Regions from separate parts of the Ferribacterium limneticum genome, predicted to be linked through region 4. Evidence: predicted binding sites of a transcription regulator. Region 4 holds the regulator's gene; each other region holds the start of a gene.
The links. Region 4 encodes sigma-54, which starts transcription at its own class of promoters, with help from an activator protein. Its sites were predicted from a motif close to TGGCACGCTTNCTGCTNA; they were not measured.
Positions count from the first base shown of each region.

Region 1: nirB (nitrite reductase large subunit NirB) is a predicted target of sigma-54. The motif match lies at 1,388-1,405, and genes of this name have one in related genera.
Region 2: KI617_RS07320 (TOBE domain-containing protein) is a predicted target of sigma-54. The motif match lies at 973-990, and genes of this name have one in related genera.
Region 3: glnA (type I glutamate--ammonia ligase) is a predicted target of sigma-54. The motif match lies at 829-846, and genes of this name have one in related genera.

Region 1 is NZ_CP075191.1:3,187,065-3,189,266, forward strand. Features, by position in the region: gene nirB (nitrite reductase large subunit NirB) at 1-1,277, opposite strand, end outside; gene ybiB (DNA-binding protein YbiB) at 1,505-2,202, opposite strand, start outside.
Region 2 is NZ_CP075191.1:1,548,735-1,550,936, reverse strand. Features, by position in the region: tRNA gene KI617_RS07340 (tRNA-Val) at 1-67, shown strand, start outside; tRNA gene KI617_RS07335 (tRNA-Thr) at 72-146, shown strand; gene KI617_RS07330 (hypothetical protein) at 181-378, opposite strand; gene KI617_RS07325 (TOBE domain-containing protein) at 517-945, opposite strand; gene KI617_RS07320 (TOBE domain-containing protein) at 1,157-1,975, shown strand; gene modA (molybdate ABC transporter substrate-binding protein) at 1,989-2,202, shown strand, end outside.
Region 3 is NZ_CP075191.1:3,766,101-3,768,302, reverse strand. Features, by position in the region: gene KI617_RS18115 (cation diffusion facilitator family transporter) at 1-718, shown strand, start outside; gene glnA (type I glutamate--ammonia ligase) at 919-2,202, shown strand, end outside.
Region 4 is NZ_CP075191.1:4,157,442-4,159,643, reverse strand. Features, by position in the region: gene lptB (LPS export ABC transporter ATP-binding protein) at 1-301, shown strand, start outside; gene KI617_RS20000 (RNA polymerase factor sigma-54) at 329-1,798, shown strand; gene hpf (ribosome hibernation-promoting factor, HPF/YfiA family) at 1,814-2,140, shown strand; gene ptsN (PTS IIA-like nitrogen regulatory protein PtsN) at 2,191-2,202, shown strand, end outside.

The DNA.
Region 1 (2,202 bases), 970 kb from region 4:
CAGCCGCAAACCTCGGCGCTGTCCGGCATGTCGGCGGCCTTGCTCTTGCCGGCATGGCCGACGTCGCCGACCAGCGACTGGCCGAAAATCAGCTGGTCACGGATGTCGTGAATGTCGCGGCCATCCTTGAGCAACTGGAAGTACCACGGACCATCGGCCGTGTCGCCGTACATGACGCCGCCGACCAGCTTGTTGTCCTTGATCACCAGCTTCTTGTAGACGCCGCCGTAGGGGTCGTTGAGGACAATTTCCTCGGTGTCCTTGCCGCCCATGTAATCGCCGGCCGAAAACAGGTCAATGCCGGTCACTTTCAGCTTGGTCGAGGTGACCGAGCCGGTGTAGCGGCCAATGCCGTAGCCAGCCAGATGGTTGGCGGCGACCTTGGCCTGCTCGAACAGCGGGGCGACCAGGCCGTAGGCGATGCCGCGGTGGCTGACGCACTCGCCGACGGCGTACACCTTCGGGTCGTAGGTCTGCATCGTGTCGTTCACCACGATGCCGCGGTTGCAGTAGATGCCGGAGGATTCGGCCAGCGCGTAGTTGGGGCGGATGCCGGCGGCCATGACGACGATGTCGGCCGGAATCTGCATGCCGCCCTTGAAGCGGATCGCCGCGACGCGGCCGGATTCGCCCTGGATCAGCGCTTCGGTCTGGGTTTCGAGCAGGAACTTGAGGCCCTTGTCTTCCAGCGACTTCTGCAGCATCTTGCCGGCCACTTCGTCGAGCTGGCGTTCGAGCAGCCAGGGGCCGAGGTGCACCACGGTGACGTCCATGCCACGCAGCTTCAAGCCGTTGGCGGCTTCCAGGCCAAGCAGGCCGCCGCCGATGACGACCGCGTGCTTGTGCAGGCGGGCGGCTTCGATCATTTCGTCGGTGTCCTTGATGTCGCGGTAGCCGATGACGCCGGGCAGGTCGTTACCGGGAATCGGCAGCATGAACGGGGTCGAGCCGGTGGCGATGAGCAGGCGGTCGTAGGCTTCCTCGGTGCCGTCCTCGGCGATGACCTTGCGCTTGACGCGGTCGATCGTCTTGATCTGCTTGCCGGTGTGCAGCTTGATGTTGTTTTCCTTGTACCACTCGAGTTCGTTGAGAACGATCTCGGAGATGGTCATTTCACCGGCCAGGACCGGGGAAAGCAGGATGCGGTTGTAGTTCGGGTGCGGCTCGGCGCCGAAGATGGTGATGTCGTAGTGATCAGGCTTGATCTTCAGCAGTTCTTCGACGGTGCGGACACCGGCCATGCCGTTACCGATCAGGACGAGACGAGGTTTACTCATTGTTGGCTCCAACGTTGCGCGCACCTTGCGGTGCAAATATTTTTCAGCGCATGACGTCGTTGCCATCGGGCCGCCTTCGTTGGCGGGGAGTTCGCTGTTCCGATGGTGTTATTGCAATCAGTGTGCCAGCTAGCTAGAAGACTGATTTATTGTGGTTTTCCGGCAAGAGCCGAAAAATGCTCGCACCAAAACAGGGCGCCGGATACCAGCGCGGTGCAGCTTGTGGCTCAGTTACCGCCCATCAGTAGGCCAGTTGCCTCAACTGCCACAATGGCCTTGGCCTGGTTGAAATCTTCGGCATAGCCGCTGGCGTAGAGCAGGCAGGCCAGTTGATTGGCCAGGGGCTTGGGCATGGGAATCTGCTTGTCGAGCACGCGCCGTATCCATTTGGCCGTGCTGACGGCATCGGCCGCTTCCGGCAGGTTCGGCAGCGCACGCAGGCTCTCGTGCTCGGCTTCGAACAAGGTATCGACCACCCCGTCATGGGTAAATTCAAGACGCGGACGACGCTTGGGGTTGGCAAAAGGCTCGCCTTCGGTGCCCCGCAGCAACAAGCCGCGCTGCCCCCTGGCCAGCAGGATGTCGCGCATCAGATCGATAAAATCAGGATGCGTTGCCGGGGCGACCAGGACGGTATCCCCATGACACGGGTTGATCAGCTTGACCAGGCTGTGCGCACTGTTGCGAACGCCCATCCGGCTGCGCAGGGCGAGCAGGTTGTGAATCCCGGGGCACATGGCGCTGAGCGGCAGGAAGGCCAGGCCTTTTTCATCGAGCGCGATCTGCGCCTGGGTGGTCGAGGCCATGGGCATGACGCCGAGTTCGCGGAATATCTGGGCCGTCGTCACCCGCCCGTAACCTTCGAGCAAGCCGTGGACGACCACCGGTACGCCAAAGCGTTGGAGCAGCAGTGCCAGCAAGGGGG
Region 2 (2,202 bases), 1.6 Mb from region 4:
GCTCAGTTGGTAGAGCGTCTGCCTTACACGCAGAATGTCGGCGGTTCGAGCCCGTCAGGACGCACCAGGTTGCCCATGTGGCTCAGTGGTAGAGCACTCCCTTGGTAAGGGAGAGGTCGGCAGTTCGATCCTGCCCATGGGCACCACCCCTTTTTTGCCGCGATGCGGCACCGCTTCGGATTACTTGACTGTCCGGAGCCCGCTCTGCTTAAGCACAGCCAGGAATTCACTGAAGTTCGCTTCGCGAACCGAAATTCCACTCAAGGTATCACGCAGATTGAAGACGCCGAAATCACGCTCGCTGGCCTGACCGTCACCCTTGCCAAGGGCCGATCCGCCAGACTGGGAATGGGAAGGCTTGGAGGTCGACACAGACATTTTTTTTGCTCTCGTGATTCAGTGATTTCATTTTGCCCGGTTCAGCAAAAAGTCTGCGTGATCAAATTCACAGTACGCAGCATGAATAAGCCGATCACTTCCCCGGCATAACTTTCTCTGACAGGCGAAGCGTGCTGTTCAGGCCGGAACACCCAGAATCACATGGCTGGCCTTGATCAGGGCGCAGGCCGGAACGCCCGGCTTGAGGCCAAGCTCAAGCACGGCATCGTTGGTGACCACGGCATGGACCAGGGTGCCACCGGCCAGCTTGATGCTGACATCACTGTTAACCGCACCTTTCTGCACGCTGTCGACCGTACCGGCGAGTTGATTACGGGCGCTGAACTTCACGCCCCCCTCACCGGCCAGCAGCATTACCCACGGCGCCTTGATGTAGGCAACGGCTGGCTTGCCGACGGCGAGACCCAGCGCAGCGACGCTGCCCTCGGTCACGATGGCGACGATGCGATCACCCGTCGGGGTGGTGATTTCGACTTCGGCATTGACCTTGCCATCGACCAAGGCGCTGATGGTGCCGGCGAAAACGTTGCGGGCGCTGATTTTCATTTCGTTCTCCTTGAAGCGTTGTTGAACTGGCCCGGTTTTCGCTATATACGAATCGGTATAGCGTAAATTTCAGGCACGTCGACAATCTAGCGAACATCGTTATGCCTATTCAACCATAGCGCAGCGCTGGGAACCGCAAATTTTCGATGAAAACACCGGGAACTACGCTATCGTTATATACACGACAACATAACGTAGCAAAGGCGACAAAATGGAACAAATCGCACATCGTCTGCGCAGCAAGCTGGAAGTCGATACCGAGTTCGGCAGTTTTCTCGGCGACACGCGCATTCGCCTGCTCGAAGCCATCGAAAAGCATGGCTCGATCTCGCAGGCCGCCAAGGCCGTACCACTCTCCTACAAGGCGGCGTGGGATGCCATCGACGCCATGAACAACCTGGCCGACCAGCCGCTGGTTGTTCGTTCGACTGGCGGCAAGAACGGGGGCGGCACGCTGCTTACTGAGCACGGCAGGAAGACCGTCGCCCTCTACCGGGCGCTGGAAGCCGAATATCAGGCTGCGCTCGACCGCCTGTCGGCCAGCCTGAACGATGGCCTGGCCAGCGACTTCCAGCAGTTCCGCCAGTTGCTCCGGCGCATGTCTATGAAAACCAGCGCCCGCAACCAGTTTGCCGGGCAAATCGTTGGCCTGCGCGAAGGCCATGTCGATTTCGAAGTCAGACTCAAGCTCGATGCTGAAAACGAACTGGTCGCCGTGATCACCCGCGAATCGGCCGAAACGCTGGGCCTGGCCATCGGCATGGAGATCAGCGCGCTGGTCAAGTCTTCATCGGTCCTGTTGCTGACTGACCGCAACGTCCGCACCTCGGCGCGCAATCACCTGTGGGGCGAAATCACCCGCATCCACGACGGCCCGGTCAATGCCGAAGTCACCCTCGCCCTGCCCGGCGGCCGCAGCGTCTGCGCTGTCGTCACCCACGACAGCATGGAAAAACTGGGCCTCGCCGTCGGCGAACAGGCCTGCGCCGTGTTCAAGGCTTCCGCCGTCATTCTTTGCCTCTACGCCTGAAAGGAGCTTCACCATGAAAATTCGCCTGCTTTTCGCCTTGACCGCTGCATTCATTGCCACCGCCCAGGCCGACGAGGTTCAGGTTGCTGTCGCCGCCAATTTCACCGCGCCCATGCAGCAGATTGCCGCGCAGTTCGAGAAAGACACCGGCCACAAAGCGGCCTTGTCTTTTGGGGGAACCGGCAAGTTCTACGCCCAGATTGTCAATGGCGCCCCATTTGAAATAT
Region 3 (2,202 bases), 390 kb from region 4:
GCGTCAGCGTTCGCAGTTGCTCACCGCCAATGCGCTGCACACCCGCGCTGACGCCGCGTCGGCGCTGGTCGTCGTGGTCGGTATCGGCGGCGCGCTGCTTGGCTGGTCCTTTCTCGATCTGCTGGCAGCGGCCCTGATGGGCTTCATGATTCTGCGCATGGGCGCCAGCCTGGCGTGGGGCGCGATCAAGGAATTGATTGATACCGGGCTGGATGAGTCGCAGGTCGAGGCAATTCGCGCGACGCTGCTGGAAACGCCCGGCGTGCGTGGCTTGCACCAGTTGCGGACACGCCGCATGGCGCATCAGGCGCTGGTCGATGCGCATGTTCAGGTCGATTCGCGGATCAGCGTTTCCGAGGGGCATCGCATTGCCGAGTCGGCGCGTGCCCGAGTGCTGCGCGAACATCCGGAAGTGCTCGACGTGCTGGTCCATATCGATCCGGAAGACGATATGGATCCGGATATCTTTGCTGCCCGCTTGCCAGGCCGCGATGCCTTGCTGGCCGAATTGAAGCCTTTGCTGGATGGGTTGCCGAAGCCGGAAAAGGTGGTTTTGCATTATTTGAACGGACAGGTCGAGCTTGAGGTTTTTCTGAGCCATGCCTTTTTCGAGAACGGCGAGGCGCTCAAGCGAGCTGAAGAAGCCCTGGCTGAGCAGCTGAAAGCCCATGCTGCCGTGCGTTGCGTCTCGTTGAATTGTTTGATTGCACCAAAATAGTGCAATTTTTATCGTCTTTGCACAATCGTGGTGCTCGCGTTGATCGACGAATTCTTTGCTTAAAACCGGCATCTCCTTGTGGCAAAATAGAAAGATTGCTCCCGAGCGTTTGGCATGCTTTCTGCTAAAGCTCCTGGGTTACAATTTTTTGATTGTCGCCGGATCGCCCGGCACCTTGTTTTCTTAGGAGACTGACGCTTATGGCAACCCCCCAAGACGTGATCAAGATGATCAAGGAAAACGACGCTAAGTTCGTCGATTTCCGTTTCACCGATACCCGTGGCAAGGAACAGCACGTTACCGTGCCGGTTTCCGCCTTCAGCGAAGACAAGTTCGAAAACGGCCACGCTTTCGACGGTTCCTCCATCGCTGGCTGGAAGGGCATTCAAGCTTCCGACATGCAGCTGAACCCGGATCCGGCCACTGCCTACATCGATCCGTTCTTCGATGAAACCACCGTTGTCCTGACCTGCGACGTCGTTGATCCGGCCGATGGCCGTGGCTACGACCGCGACCCGCGCTCCATCGCCAAGCGCGCTGAAGCCTACCTGAAGTCCTCCGGCATTGGCGACACCGCCTACTTCGGTCCGGAACCGGAATTCTTCATTTTTGACGGCGTCGAGTGGAATGTCGACATGTCCGGCTGCTCCCTGAAGATCCACTCTGCTGAAGCAGCTTGGGGTTCTGGCGAGAAGAACGACGGCAATGGCTCCACCGGCCATCGTCCGACTGTCAAGGGCGGCTACTTCCCGGTTCCCCCGGTCGACAGCCTGCACGACATCCGTTCGGCCATGGTCCTGACCCTGGAAGCCCTCGGCTGCCCGGTTGAAGTTCACCACCACGAAGTCGCCACTGCCGGTCAGTGCGAAATCGGTACCGTGTTCAATACCCTGGTCAAGCGTGCCGACCAGACCCAGATCCTGAAGTACGTGGTGCACAACGTTTCGCACCAGTACGGCAAGACCGCCACCTTCATGCCGAAGCCCATCGTTGGCGACAACGGTTCCGGCATGCACGTTCACCAGTCCATCTGGAAGGATGGCAAGAACCTGTTCGCCGGCGACGGCTATGCTGGTCTGTCTGAACTGGCCCTGTTCTACATCGGCGGCATCATCAAGCACGCCAAGGCACTGAACGCCATCACCAACCCGGGTACCAACTCCTACAAGCGTCTGGTCCCGCACTACGAAGCACCGGTCAAGCTGGCTTACTCTGCCAAGAACCGTTCTGCTTCCATCCGCATTCCGTACGTCGCCTCCACCAAGGCTCGTCGTATCGAGACGCGCTTCCCGGATCCGATCGCCAACCCGTACCTGTGCTTCGCCGCGCTGCTGATGGCCGGCCTGGATGGTATCCAGAACAAGATCCACCCGGGCGATCCGGCTGACAAGAACCTGTACGATCTGCCGCCGGAAGAGGATGCAAAGATCCCGACCGTCTGCGCATCGCTGGAAGAAGCCCTGGCTGCTCTGGACAAGGATCGC
Region 4 (2,202 bases):
GCGCCGGCGGGTTGAAATTGCCCGGGCGCTGGCTACCAACCCGCGATTCATCCTGCTTGACGAGCCGTTTGCCGGCGTTGATCCGATCGCCGTACTCGAAATCCAGAAGATCATTCGCTTCCTCAAGGAGCGGGGCATCGGCGTGCTGATTACCGACCACAACGTCCGTGAAACCCTCGGCATCTGCGATCACGCCTACATCATCAACGCCGGAAACGTACTGGCCGCTGGACGTCCGGCCGAAATCGTTGATAATGAAAGCGTACGGAAGGTTTATCTCGGCGAGCATTTCAGGCTCTGACCGACAGACCCGACCCGACACTATCCGATGAAGCCTGCCCTCCAGCTAAAACTATCCCAGCATCTGGCGCTGACCCCTCAGCTCCAGCAGTCGATCAAGCTTCTTCAGTTGTCGACTGTCGAGATGCAGCAGGAAATCGAGCGTTACCTGCTCGAAAACCCAATGCTGGAACGTGAAGACGAGCACGCTGGCGAGAGTTTCTCATCCGCCCAGCAGTTCGATGCGCCGCAAAGCAGCGAAGGCGAACGCGAGCAGAAGGTTGAGCGGGAAGAACGGGATGCCCGCGAAGAGCGCGAGCAGGATGTTCCGTCAGCCCCATCCGAAGTGGACGATGATCGCTGGTCTTCCGATGCCGGTACCTTCACCGGCGCCGGGCGCGACGAGGACGACGATAGCGATTCCCGCGACATCCATGCCGCCAACGTCAGTCTGCGCGACCATCTAGGCTGGCAGCTGGGCATGACCCAGGTGTCGGAGCGCGACCGCAGTCTGGTGCGCTTCCTGATCGAAGCGCTCGACGACGATGGTTATCTCTCGGCGACGCTGGTCGAACTGTGGGAAACCCTGCCGCCGGAGTACGAAATTGAAATCGAAGAGCTGGAAATCGCCTTGCGCCATATCCAGAATTTCGACCCGATCGGCATTGGCGCCCGCAGTCTGCAGGAGTGTCTGACCCTGCAGCTCAAGGTCTTGCCGGAGAGTGCGGAGCGAACGCTGGCTCTCTCCATTGTCGACAAGCATCTCGAACTGCTGGCTGCCCGCGATTTCGCCAAGATTCGTCGCCTGACCGGCTGCGATGACGAGGCCTTGAAGGCCGCGCACAGCCTGATCACCAGCCTCAACCCGCGGCCGGCGGCCGGCTATGCCCAGATTGAAGCGCGCTACATCACGCCGGACGTGATCGTGAAAAAGCTGAAGGGCAAATGGACTGCCTACATCAATCCCGACGCCTATCCGCGACTGCGCATCAACCGCCTGTATGCCGAGATTCTCGCCAAGCAGCGGCGCGGCAACGGCAACCTGTCCACGCAATTGCAGGAAGCGCGCTGGCTGATCAAGAATGTCCAGCAGCGCTTTGAAACCATACACCGTGTCACGCAGACCATCGTCGACCGCCAGCGCCAGTTCTTCGAACATGGCGAAGTAGCCATGCGGCCGCTGGTCTTGCGTGAAATTGCCGATATTCTCGGCCTGCACGAGTCGACCGTATCGCGGGTGACCAGCCAGAAATACATGGCGACACCACGCGGTATCTTCGAACTGAAATACTTCTTTGGCAGCCATGTCGCCACCGATACCGGTGGTGCCTGTTCTGCCACGGCCATCCGGGCATTGATCAAGCAGTTGATCGCTGCCGAGGATGGCAAGAAGCCCTTGTCGGATAGCCAATTATCCGAAATACTAGGCCAACAGGGAATCGTAGTTGCCCGACGGACGGTTGCCAAATACCGCGAGTCGCTCAATATCCCCCCGGTCAATTTACGCAAGACCCTGTAGAGAGAGGAGAAAAAAGTGAATCTGCAGATTAGTGGTCACCATATCGAAGTTACCCCCGCCCTGCGCGAATACGTCGAGAACAAGCTGGATCCCGTGATCCGTCATTTCGACAAGGTAACCGGCGTTAACGTCGTTCTGTCCGTCGAAAAGCTGAAGCAGAAAGCGGAAGTGACTGTGCACGTGCCTGGCAAGGACATGCATGCCGAAGAATCCGGTGACGACCTTTACGCCGCCATCGATGCTCTGTTCGACAAGCTGGACCGTCAGGTTCAGAAATACAAGCAAAAGGTTCAGGATCACCATCGCGGTGACAAGCCCGGACTGATTGCCGCTGACGAATAAGCGCCGACCGGCCGCAGCACTGCTGCGGCCTCGCTTTACTACCCACCCCTATGAACCCTCTT